One region of the Fictibacillus sp. 26RED30 genome, then DNA from elsewhere that is predicted to be linked to it. Evidence: riboswitches for the same ligand, from Rfam matches in the RefSeq annotation. Region 1 holds a riboswitch; each other region holds the start of a gene.

Region 1 (4,238 bases):
CGGTCCGTTCGGATTTTCAAACGGATGCGCTGAGTTAACTCCGAAAAACCCACCGCCGTTATTTCCTAATTCTTTTATGGATAGGAACGAACCAACTGGTCCAACTGCTATGTTTTGTTTTCCACCTTCAACTGTAGTGACTGTAACCGTTGGATCTAATGTCTGCGGTACTCCAAGTGCAACGAAAATGAGTCCTGTTACAAAAGCGATCGGTAGTAACACACGAATGATACCCCTAACCATATCCACAAAAAAGTTTCCTAAAGACTTGCCAGATAGCCCACGAATGAATGCGATTGCTACTGCTAATGCTGTAGCTGGTGCAACAAACATCATGAAAAGAATGCCAATCATTTGTGAAAGATAGGATAAACCACTTTCACCACTGTAATGCTGCAGATTCGTATTCGTCATAAAACTTACTGCTGTGTTAAACGCAAGACTTGGATCCATGTTTGCTATCTTACTCGGATTCAGAGGCAAACTGCCTTGAAAACGGAAGATTAAGTAAACTAATAGAATCATAATCGCATTGATCACGATTACTGATGAAGCATAAACTTTCCAAGATTGATTTTTATTTTTCATTCCACTAATGGAATAAATCAGATTTTCGAAAGGATAAAAGAGTTTGTTCTTATTCGAATAATTGAACGAGTTCGCTAAATAAATTCCTACTGGTTTTGCAAGTAAAAGAGCTATAAGTAGAGTTATAGCTATAGAGAGTAAACTGACTATCAACGGAAAAACCTCCTAAAATTTCTCTGGATTCAATAATACGTAAAGAAGATACACCGTTGTTAAAACGGCTACTCCAAACATGACAGTCATCATTTATTTACACTTCCTTCATCAACAACACTTGATGACCATTTTGCTAGACCCATCATTAAGACTGGCATTCCTACCATCAATAAAACCATCATCACATCTAACATTTTTACACCTTCTTTTTATTAGTTCATTGTTCTAAGTAACCATTCAGCATTAGAGATAAATTTTTGATAGCCTCTTGAGCATCACAACCTTCTATTCTAAGTGTGATCGGTTCGTTTTGATTTCTTGAATAGTGTGACAAAAAGAATAGATTAACGGATAGTAAGCCTTTCGCATTAATCTGTATGCCTTGATAAAAGAATAGAATCTCACTTTCGAAAGAACCAGCAGCATTGACAAATTCATTGATCTGTCCGATCGACAACCTTTTTGGCAATAAAACAACTGACTCTGTCCCCATGTTTTCACCCTGCCTATCACTGGTATGGATTTACAGAGGGAACATCTTATCTTTGATGGGTTCCCTCCTGTAATGGTTTAACCTTTACTTCTAAGCGTGTCTTGTATGATCCATTTTGAGAGACTATGTTGAATCACACTTGCATAATAAGCATTCAATTGATCTCTTTTTGCTTTTAACAAAATCTGTTCAATTTCGTTTGGACTTAATCTCATAAATGAATTCCTCCGCTCTTTTTTTTATGAAGAAAGTAAGAATTGAATATTTCCGGTTTTGTTATAGATTACGTAATCGGCACCTAACTCCTTATAAACTCTGGAAATATACCGTGTGTCTGATTTGATAACATAAACAGGTATGTTATAAATGCTGCGAATGAGTTCAATCGTTTGGCAGCATTCTAAAAATCCAGATTCAACAACAATGATTTTTTGAACAAAAGGACCTACCATCTCGATAACTTTACGCTTGTCACCATAATTCATAACATATACATGTTGAAACCCAACTTGTGAGAGTCTATCTGCTTCTTCTCGGTTAGGAACACAGAGAACAAGAGATTGATAGTCTTCACACAATCTTAGTTTTGAAATAAATACATCTGAAACTAGATCAGGAAACATAATGAGCACGTTCCCAGATGATTTCTCCATCGTTCCACCCTCCATCTCGTAAAGAAATAGGCTGAATTCTAGCCTCTCATGTCAGCCTTAATTGCGCTTATACTATCGTCTTAAACTTGTTGCTACGTCGAAAACCATCGTGCCGACAAGTTATACTTTTAGATAGTGAAAAAAAGGCAACAAAAAAGAAGCCTGCGGAAGAGGAACTCTTCTCGCGGCTTCTACGCATACTTGAATAAGCGTGTGAATACACGAAATTTGTTGCCTCTCTCTGTACGCTTACGGAGTTAGCTGACGGATTCGGGCTTGAGAGTAGCCCTACTCGATCTCTCGAGATTCACCCCATGCAGACGCAATGGCCTGCGATTGGTTCCCCCGCTCCCTAAATTAGGAATTAAGCGATAAAGACGCATGATATAATAATCATAATTTGTAAAATTGTTATTATTACTCTTTTTTAATGTTCACCTTCCCTCTCCTACCACGCTTACGAAGTTAGCTGACGGGTTCGGACGGCAGAAGTCGCCCGACTTTATAAGTTTCACCCCAGGCAATGGAAACTGCCGATGGTTCCTCCGTTCCAAATTTGGATTCAGCGGTCATGGAAAAAATTTAAAGTTTTACGATAAGCAATATATTACTCCTGGTTTCAGCCGTTGTAAATCCATTAAAAACTCTGAAATATTCATATTTCGTATAAAAACGAATTAAATAAACTTATTTAAGAAACAAAAAACAAACAAATCATCTTTTTTCTTTTACTTTCTCAATTTTTCGATACATTTCAAACAAAATAATAGTTGTAATATTCTAAAAAAACCAAGTACTGAACTTAAATTTTTTTTTAAAAATAAAAAAGCTAAGCAAATTTTACTTTGCTTAGCTTGGTTAAAACGATCTAAAATCCAATCTCTGTCTTTTAGTCCAGAGCCATACGCCTGTGAACAGATGAATCGCAAACACTACAAAGACAGCTCCATAACTTTCTGTAATCCAGCTCACAAACCAAATGATCGGTAGAGCTAAAAAAAAGTTAACAAGCAACAACACCCATGAAGTTCTCGCTATAGCTACAAAGAATAAAATAATTGGTAAGATTAAAAAAATCCAGAATAGTACGTTTTGAAAAGTTGCCATGACTTCCCCTCCGCTTTTCATTATAAAAGGGCTTCGCCATAATCTCCAGCTTTAAACTGGTACTTTTTCTAATTCCAAATCATTTTTGTTATCATTTTCTTCAATATCATACCTGGGTAGAGTGAACATGTAGAATAGTCCAACAAGAATCAGACATCCTCCCACAACCCAGAACAGCATTTCTACGGTTAGAATTTTCGGGAAAAACACAGCGATTAAACCGAGTGTCATGGTGTGAGATAGCATGTTGATCGGTGTAATCCATCCTTGAACACGTCCCATCATTTTAGGATCTACGATCTTAGGTAACCAGCCACCGATTCCAATATTGATTAATGGAATGCTAAACCCAGCCAATCCTGTAAAAATAAAGAATGTCAACACATTTGGCGCGATGGCGCATAAACCAAGTGACAATCCACTTACGAATAGTCCAAGAACAATCGCATACGAGAGTCTGATCTTTTTAGCGAGCATCGAACAAATAACACTCCCTGTAAGGATAGATACACCAAACACCACACCCATCCACATCATCATTTGTTCGTAATTATCTGGAGCGAGTTTATATTTCATGATAAAAGCCGGCATAACTGACAATCCACCATTTACTATACCAAACAAGAAAAAACCAAAGATTAATGAAAGTAGAAGCTTAGATTGTTTAATGTAATTGAACCCCGCAACAAAATCCTTCCATACCATCTTTACACGAATATCTTTGAACCTGTGTTGTCCGTTCGGCAGACGAACATCTTCATCAACTCTCATACTCATAATTAATAATGCTGATATAACATATGTAATAAGGTCAAATGCAATTGCTCCTTGTATTCCTATACTCCAATAAATAAAAATGGCGATCATGTTCCCAAAAAGCATAAATAAACTACCTACCATTTGATTCAATCCAGCTGCAATTGCATACTCCTCTTTCGAGAGTACACCTTGTACCATCGCTTGATCAGCAGGAAAAAAGAATTTACCTACTGCACTTCTTAAGAATAAGATAGCAAAAATCAAAGGCATCCAGTCTAGCCATATAGCACCCATTAATAAGAGGCACAGCCCTGCACAAATCCAATCACAATAAAGCGCGATTTTTTGACGATCCATTCGATCGGCTAATACCCCTACGATAAAGAAAACAGCTAGTGTTGGCAGAGAATACATCAATTCTGCAAGTGTGGCATAAAACGGCTGTTCACCGAACTTATCCAACAAATAAAACATAAAAGCTG
Region 2 (4,238 bases), on a different contig from region 1:
CGATTCTCTTCCTCTCTTAGAAACAGCATTGAAATCTCGTTTTAGCATTCCCAAGAGTAAAGAGATTAACCCATAAATAACCAAAAAAGCTGACGCAAAATGTGGGAATACACCCTTTTTGCATCAGCTTTCATTACTTTATCCAGTGAACACTTCACCGTCTGGATACCTAATATTATCTTTTGTTTGTTTAGCAAGACTGAACGCCAGTGTTAGCGGTCCTAATTTACCGAAAACCATTACCACACAGATCACAATTTTTCCGATGACTGTGAGATCTGGGGTCAGTCCCATACTCAATCCAACTGTTCCAAATGCAGAAACGACTTCGAACACGATCACCATGAATGATACATCTTTCTGGACATATGTGATAATAAATAATGCGGCAAAGATAAACAAAATAGAAATAGTTGTAATAGCAAGAGCTCTGTAAACAACAGCATTTCGAATGGTCCGCTTCATAACAACCGTACTTTCTTTCCCTTTTAAGAAAGCTGCAACCGTAAAAATAATAACAACAAACGTGGTCAGCTTTATCCCTCCACCAGTAGAGGTACTTCCTGCCCCAACAAACATTAAAAGAATCATCAACAAGGATGTATCAGGATTTATGGCTGTCATATCAATCGAGTTAAAACCTGCTGTTCTCGGTGTTACACCTTGGAAATAAGAAGCCCAGAATTGCTCAGCACCTGAAAGCATTCCAATGGTCTTAGGATTATTAAACTCAAATAAGTAGAAGAACAAGATTGCCACAATGTTAATAATCAAAGTAGACAACAACATCACTCTTGTATGAAGAGAAAGTTTTTTCCAGCTTCGGCTCACCCATATATCAACCAATACGGTAAACCCAATTCCCCCTGTTATAAACAGAAACGATATGACGATGTTCACCATCGGATCTCCTACATAGCCCGTTAGACCGTCAGACCACAACGAGAACCCTGCATTGTTGTATGCCGATATAACATGAAAGATGCTATAGTAAATTCCTTTACTAACACCAAAGTCTGGAACAAGCCTTAGTGATAGAAAAAAGATGGCGATAATCTGGATACTGATTGAAAATACAAACAGATTTCGAACTAACCGGATTACCCCGCCTATAGAAGGCTGGTTGAGTGCTTCTTGCATCAGAACACGTTGTTTGATGGATATTTTCCTCCCCATCATAATAACGACTAATGAAGCAAATGACATGACCCCGAGTCCTCCGACTTGGATTAAGAACAAGATGACGATCTCACCAAAGAGTGTGAATGTTGAGCCAGGATCAACAGTAGCTAAGCCTGTTACTGTTGCTGCTGAAGTTGCAATAAAAAAAGCATCAACCCACGATAACGTTTTTTCATGGGCAATAGGAAGCTTTAACAAACACGTCCCAACGAAAATAAGAAATAAAAATAGTAACGCTAAAAACTGAGGAGGGTTCAATCTAATTGGGTTGTGCAAAAAACGTTTATGCTTTCTAACATGTAGTGCCAATGCTTACACTTCCTCATCCTCAAAACGATTTAGATCTTCGTTACGACCGATCACGACAAGTATATCCCCATATTGAAGAGATACATCAGCAATCGGTGAAACGAGTATCTCATCTCCGCGTTTGATTGCGACGATATTACATCCATAGCGTGCACGAACATCTAGATCTGTTAGCGTCCGATTCACTAGCTTATCCGTTACACCTATCTCAACAATACTGTGTTCATGCGATAGCTCAATAAAATCAATAATCTTTTCAGAAGATATGAGTTGAGCAACGCGAAGCGCCATATCACGCTCTGGGTGGATAATACGGTCTGCTCCTAGCTTTTCCAACACTTTATGATGATAGTCATTCTGTGCTTTTACCCATACTTTTTGAACGCCTGCTTCTTTTAAAAGTAAAGTAGTTAAGATACTTGCTTGGATGTCTTCACCGATCGAAACAATTACCTGTGTAAAATTTCGGATTCCTAAAGACTTCATTACGTTTTCATCCGTAGAGTTAGCTTGAACAGCTTGAGTAGCTATTGTTGCAAACTCATTTACTCTTTCCATATCTTTATCTATAGCTAGAACATCATAGCCCATCGTCGCAAATTCTCGACAGATGCTGCCTCCAAAACGTCCTAAACCAATTACTGCAAACTGTTTTTTCATTATGGTCTCCCCTTAAAATCCATGAAGTTTTTGCTTCGTTGTTCTCTAGCCTTGCTGGTCAAGAGGTATATAAATTTAAGTAAAAAAACGCAAAAAAAGACCACACAAAGAAGCGGGTCCGGTTTTCCACCAAATTGACCTCTCCAGTGACATGACGCTTACGGGGTTAGCTGTCGGATTAGGGATTGGAGTATCCCTTTTTGCAAATAGAGCAAAATTCACCCCAAAAGATTGGTTCCCCCGTTTTACAGTAGTTTTCACCATAAAAATAACTGTAAATTCAGCGATCTAAAGCCTGCTAAATTTTGAATTACATATACTGTAATCCTCTATCTTTTAAAAGTCAATCCATTTTTTTAGTGTTAACAAATACTTTACATTTTACCTGAAAATTGAAGGATCAATACTACTATTCCAATCAACCAAACATAGACAGCAAATCCTTTTAACGTACCGGTTTGAAGGAGTTTGATCATCCACTTTACCGCCACATATCCAAATAGAGCCGATGCTAAAGTACCGACCAATAGGGCTGAATAAGAGATAGGTGGATGTCCACCAGTAAATAAATCTTTTGACTGCAATACTACTCCTCCTGCAATAGATGGTATGGATAATAAAAAAGAAAAATAGGCCGCTGCTTTTTTATCGATCTTGCAAAAGAGCGCTGCTGCAATCGTTAGTCCCGATCGTGAAATAGCAGGAAGAATAGCCGCACCTTGAAACGTACCGATTATAAGTGCATCACGTATAGAAATATCTTCAATTCCTTTGTATCCATTTCGCTTATAAGAATCGGCCCACCAAAGTAAAAAACCTGTTATCAAGAACTCCCAGCCAACCGTGATCCCGGTTTTTGAGATCTCTTCAAAAAAATCTTTAAATGCTAGTCCAATAACAGCGGTTGGAATCGTTCCAGCCATAAGCAGAACTCCCGTTTTGCTGAGTGGTCTTTTTATAACTTCTAAGATTTCTCTCCAATAAACCGTCATCACAGCAATAAGTGTTCCTATATGAAGCATGCTATCAAGAAACAACCCGGCTTCTTCTAGCTGAAACACTTGCCTGCCTAGAAGGAGGTGTCCTGTAGAACTGACAGGCAAAAATTCTGTTATCCCTTGCACAATGCCTAATATTAAGGCCTCGAGCCAATCCATAAAAAAAACCCCCTCAACTTTCATGGTCTCGTACAACCTATTCCTGAGGAGGATTTTCTATTCTAGTTTTTTGATAACAATTTAGTGTTACTTAACGAGCATTTGTGATTAAAGTACACCTGAGAAGAGACGAGCAAACGATTCCTTTGTTCGTTCCCACAAACCTCTTTTGTAAAACTCTACGGGTTTCACTTTTATAGATTCCACCATGTCTTCTTCATATTGCTCTACAAGATCTGAGACAGATGATGTATTTAGCAAGAATACGTTCACTTCGAAGTTAAGGTGAAAACTTCTCATATCCATATTAGCTGTACCGATCGAAGCAGTATCGCCATCAATAATGATTACTTTTTGATGCAGAAATCCTTTTTTGTAGGAATAGATCTCTATTCCAGAACGCAGAAGCTCTGGAAAATAAGAGCGCGTTGCATATTGCGTCAAGAATCCATCATTAATCTCAGGAACCAACAAACGGACCTGGACACCTTTTTTTGCTGCCACTCTTAAAGCCGTTCGAATCGCTTCATTAGGAACAAAATATGGTGTTGCGATCCAGATTGATTTCTCTGCACATGAGATCAAAGAATAGAATAGATCACTCATGATTCCAAGCTGAGTATCAGGACCACTTGCCACCACATGAACAGTACCATCCCCTTCAGCGGGGTATGCTCTTGTAAGATGATTATCTTCTAAGAGATCTTCTCCACAAACATATTCCCAATCCATTAGAAATATGGCATGAAGAACTTGAACAGCTTCTCCTTCCATAACCATATGTGTATCACGCCAAAAACCAATCTCCGGATCTTCTCCTAAATACTCAACGCCTACATTCAAGCCTCCTACAAACCCAACCTTCCCATCAATAATAATAATTTTACGATGATTTCTGAAATTAAGCTTTTGATTGAAAAAGCCATATCG
Region 3 (4,238 bases), 1.8 Mb from region 1:
TACAGCAATATTTCAAGCGTGGTTTGGGATGGGAGATATCTATTCGGCTATCAAGTTAGCGGGTACTTTGATGTTTATCGTAGTTTTGATCTTGATATTAGAAAGAGTAATAAGGGGCAGGAAACAGTATAGCTATTCCACTTCAAAAGTCCGCCCGTTACAACCTAAAGAACTTAAAGGTTGGAAAAAGTTCGCTGTGCTTAGTTTTTTCATTTCTTTATTTGCTCTAGCTTTCGGAATTCCTTTCATTCAGCTTATACATTGGGTGTATATGACTTATGACGTTATTTTAAATACTGCTTTTGTTGACTTGATTTGGAACTCGGTCTTTGTTGCTTCTATAGGTTCAGTTCTTATCATTATCGTCGCTCTAATTATCGCCAACTTTAGTCGTCTATCAAAAGGATGGATGGGGAAGCTTTTTTCAAAAATAACGGTTTTAGGGTATTCGATTCCTGGAGCTGTAATTGCAATAGGTGTATTGACCTTATTTCTCTCACTAGACGAGAAGGTATTCACGTTATATGAATGGTTAGGGTTAGAGCCAACTCTTGTGCTGAGCTTAAGTATTAGTATGCTGATCTTTGCCTATGTGGTCCGTTTTCTAGCAGTTGGTTTTAACTCCATCGAATCAGGCTTTGATAAGGTAGGAACGGTTTTCACAGAAGCTTCGAGGACATTAGGTATGTCGGTAACGAAGACGTTTTTTAAAGTGGATATTAAGATGATTAAAGGTGCTATTGCTGGTGGTTTTATCCTTGTTTTTGTAGATATATTAAAAGAGCTGCCTCTTACTCTTATCCTTCAGCCTTTTAATTTTTATACGCTAGCTACCAAAACATTTCAATACGCAAGTGACGAACGTATTCACGAAGCCTCTGTTTCATCAATGGTGATTATTTGTATAAGTGCACTTTCCATCTTCTTTTTACACAGAGTTTTAGAAAAGGAGCCAAAATAATGTTTGTTCAAATCAAAGACTTAGCGTTTCATTATAAAAATTCGCGTAACCCTTTGTTCGAAAATCTTTCTTTAAACTTTAATCAAGGAGAAGTTTCGGTGATCTTAGGAGAAAGCGGAAGCGGGAAAAGTACGTTACTTCGTCTTATAGCAGGACTAGAGGTGCCTTCAAGAGGATCGATCCTCATAGATCAGGCTGTCATGAATGATACATTTCGTTTTGTTCAGCCGGAAAATCGTGGTGTAGGTTTGGTTTTTCAAGATTATGCTTTGTTCCCTCATATGACGGTTGAAAAGAACATAAAATTTGGCTTAACGAAAATGAATCGTAAGCAGAAGCAAGCACGCATGGAAGAATTATTGGCTATTGTGGGAATGGAGGACTATGCTTCTCGTTATCCTTATGAATTGAGCGGTGGACAGCAGCAGCGTGTTGCACTAGCTAGGGCTATGGCTCCAAATCCATCTTTGATCATGTTTGATGAACCATTTAGCAATCTCGATTCTAAGCTTCAACTACAGATTCGGGATGAGTTACAGGAAATTTTAAAACGTACGGGGATCACTTCTATTTTTGTAACTCACGACGAAGAGGATGCTCGTGCCATAGGGGACAGGATCATACTGATGAACAATGGAAAGATACAGGATGAAGGGCGTCCAGAAATGGTATTGAAGAGGAATAAAGAACAATTATCACTCGCATACGTATAAAAACAAAAAACCGGGATATCCCGGTTTTTATTTTTGGCTGTTTTCTAAAGAATTGTTGCTTTTAGATCTTTTTGAATTTACCTCTATAACTGTTGATTGGAGTGGAAGGTGAGACACTTTAAAGTGACACGTACGAATGTGGTTCACACCTGCCCCATGGAAAGCGAGCAGCCTGGAACGGAAATCCATACTTCCAAAAGAAATTATGTTTTAAACAGCCTTATTTTTTAAATTGAGTATCTAATTTACCGTTCATATCGATTAAAAATCCGATTTCTCTTCCTAATAATTCACCTAATTCTTTTGCTTTCTTTTCGCTTTCGTTCTTTATTTGTTCAATCGTAAGTTCACCTTTTAATTTGGATGCTCCAACGATTATACTTAATTCACCTTTTTCATAAAATACGATTTTCATTTACAATACCTCCCTGAAAAATAGAACCTTATATATAATTCGTTTTTTTCTATATGCTTATGGGGTAGAAGTGAGAATATGGAAAAACATTCATCATGAAACAATTAATTGGAATAAATAAGCATAGTGAGTATTCTTGACAAAAATTTATGTATGTTGATAAAATTAGAGCATATTATATATGATTCGCTGAATTCGGACGTTCTATTCCATAGAATATCTTGAAGCGGGGGAACCACGATATGGCTTATAAAGCCTAGGGATGAATTTGTGCATACACAAAAGGGACAACTCTCAATTTCCTAATCCGACAGCTAACCTCGTAAGCGTTTTTGGAGAGAGAACTCTATACATGGGCTCAGTCTATGTGTTGCGGTGTATTCCCACGGAAAATCCTCTCTATTTTCGGTGGGTTTTTATATGCAACAAATAGGGCATGTATTAGTATAAAATTTCTTCAACGTACTGCACACTAAATAGTGAGAAGATTTTAACAAAGGGGGTACTTTATTATGAAATTATCTACAAAAATTTTAATTGCACTTGCACTTGGGGTTGTCGCGGGATTAATTCTTAATCTAGCTGTACCAGATGCTTTTTCAACACTGGATAAATACGTTTTAAAGCCAGTCGGGACATTATTCTTAAACCTTATTAAAATGTTAGTTGTTCCAATTGTTTTTTTCTCAATCGTACTTGGAACTGCGGGGTTAGGTGATCCGAAGAAACTTGGAAGAGTGGGTGCTAAAACGGTGGGGTTCTTCTTAGGAACTACAACAATTGCGATTACGATCGCGATGGCTTTAGCGCTTATCTTTCAACCAGGTGTAGGGGACTTTAAAACAGAAGGTGCTAAGTTCGAGCAACAAGAAGCGCCAGCAGTTACGGACACGTTGCTGAACATTATTCCTACTAATCCAATTCAATCGATGGCTGAAGGAAACATGCTTCAAATTATCGCGTTTTCCGTATTTGTAGGATTTGCTTTAACGATGTTGGGAAGCAAAACAAAAGGTATAATGGATTTAATTGAACAAGGTAACGACATTATGATGTATCTTGTAAACTTGATTATGAAATTTGCTCCATATGGTGCTTTTGCATTGATTGCTTCAGCGGTAGGAAGTCAAGGAATGGATGCCATCAAAGCGATGGGCTTATACATGAGCGTAGTTATTTTAGCTTTATTCATCCACTCTGTTGTCGCGTATGGTGGTTCAATTGCTCTATTTGCAAAGAAGAGCCCGCTCTGGTTCTTTAAAGGCTTTGCACCTGCGATGTCAGTTGGATTTAGTACGTCTAGTTCAAATGCAACACTTCCAATCTCAATGAAAACAGCTCAAGAAAATTTAGGTGTTCGAAAATCGATAAGTGGTTTTGTGCAGCCGCTTGGTGCAACGATTAACATGGATGGAACAGCTATCATGCAAGGTGTTGCGACGATTTTTATCGCTCAAGTATACGATGTTAACTTAGGTTTAACACAGATGCTTACTGTTATTTTAACGGCAGTGCTTGCTAGTATCGGTACAGCTGGTGTTCCTGGAGTTGGATTGATCATGTTAGCGATGGTATTGAACTCTGTAGGATTACCTGTCGAGGGTATTGCCTTAATCCTAGGTGTTGATAGACTTCTTGATATGCTTAGAACAGCTGTTAACATCACTGGTGATGCTGCTTGTGCTGTAATCGTTGATAAAGGCGAAGACAAACATCTTGGGACTCGTGAACAAGAAGTTAGTGCATAAATAATCACTTCAAAAGGTCGCGGTGTATACATATACCTGCGGCCTTTTTGTATGCCGATTTCCCTAGTTTACAAATGTTGAGTAAATAAATGTAAGCACTAATGAAAAATCATGGTAAAATAAGAAGATACTTAATGAGATTTCGGAGTGATCTTCTTGGAAAAATGGCTAGAGATACTAACGCTTGCAGCAAAGATCATATGGGTACAGATTCAAACCGCTATAAATCCTATCATCGAGTTAACAGAGAGCGCAATGAACTCTTTTTGGTTTGTCTTTTCACTCACGATCATCACAGGCTACGTATTACTAAGGCTTGTACAGAATGCAATTACTTATTATCAAGCTCATAATTTTATTCACAGAAAAATGAATAACGAACCCGCTAGTGATATAGAATT

What was found. A riboswitch is a leader RNA that binds a small molecule or an ion and turns the genes downstream of it on or off. The one in region 1 is predicted to bind cyclic di-AMP.
Region 2: it holds a riboswitch for cyclic di-AMP, as region 1 does, so the genes downstream of both, IHV11_RS16950 (potassium channel family protein) here and IHV11_RS11795 (hypothetical protein) in region 1, are expected to answer to the same signal.
Region 3: it holds a riboswitch for cyclic di-AMP, as region 1 does, so the genes downstream of both, IHV11_RS02550 (dicarboxylate/amino acid:cation symporter) here and IHV11_RS11795 (hypothetical protein) in region 1, are expected to answer to the same signal.

What each region holds. Positions count from the first base shown of each region.
Region 1 is NZ_JACZDV010000001.1:2,297,404-2,301,641, forward strand. Features, by position in the region: gene kdpA (potassium-transporting ATPase subunit KdpA) at 1-738, opposite strand, end outside; gene IHV11_RS21500 (potassium-transporting ATPase subunit F) at 754-834, opposite strand; gene IHV11_RS11780 (hypothetical protein) at 831-938, opposite strand; gene IHV11_RS11785 (HPr family phosphocarrier protein) at 962-1,237, opposite strand; gene IHV11_RS11790 (hypothetical protein) at 1,315-1,452, opposite strand; gene IHV11_RS11795 (hypothetical protein) at 1,477-1,890, opposite strand; cyclic di-AMP (ydaO/yuaA leader) riboswitch at 2,121-2,271, opposite strand; cyclic di-AMP (ydaO/yuaA leader) riboswitch at 2,329-2,468, opposite strand; gene IHV11_RS11800 (hypothetical protein) at 2,749-2,997, opposite strand; gene IHV11_RS11805 (MFS transporter) at 3,049-4,238, opposite strand, start outside.
Region 2 is NZ_JACZDV010000003.1:208,630-212,867, forward strand. Features, by position in the region: gene IHV11_RS16945 (TrkH family potassium uptake protein) at 139-1,491, opposite strand; gene IHV11_RS16950 (potassium channel family protein) at 1,495-2,151, opposite strand; cyclic di-AMP (ydaO/yuaA leader) riboswitch at 2,291-2,447, opposite strand; gene IHV11_RS16955 (undecaprenyl-diphosphate phosphatase) at 2,526-3,308, opposite strand; gene cls (cardiolipin synthase) at 3,417-4,238, opposite strand, start outside.
Region 3 is NZ_JACZDV010000001.1:517,190-521,427, forward strand. Features, by position in the region: gene IHV11_RS02535 (ABC transporter permease) at 1-961, shown strand, start outside; gene IHV11_RS02540 (ABC transporter ATP-binding protein) at 961-1,674, shown strand; gene IHV11_RS02545 (hypothetical protein) at 1,895-2,089, opposite strand; cyclic di-AMP (ydaO/yuaA leader) riboswitch at 2,267-2,433, shown strand; gene IHV11_RS02550 (dicarboxylate/amino acid:cation symporter) at 2,602-3,837, shown strand; gene IHV11_RS02555 (hypothetical protein) at 3,994-4,238, shown strand, end outside.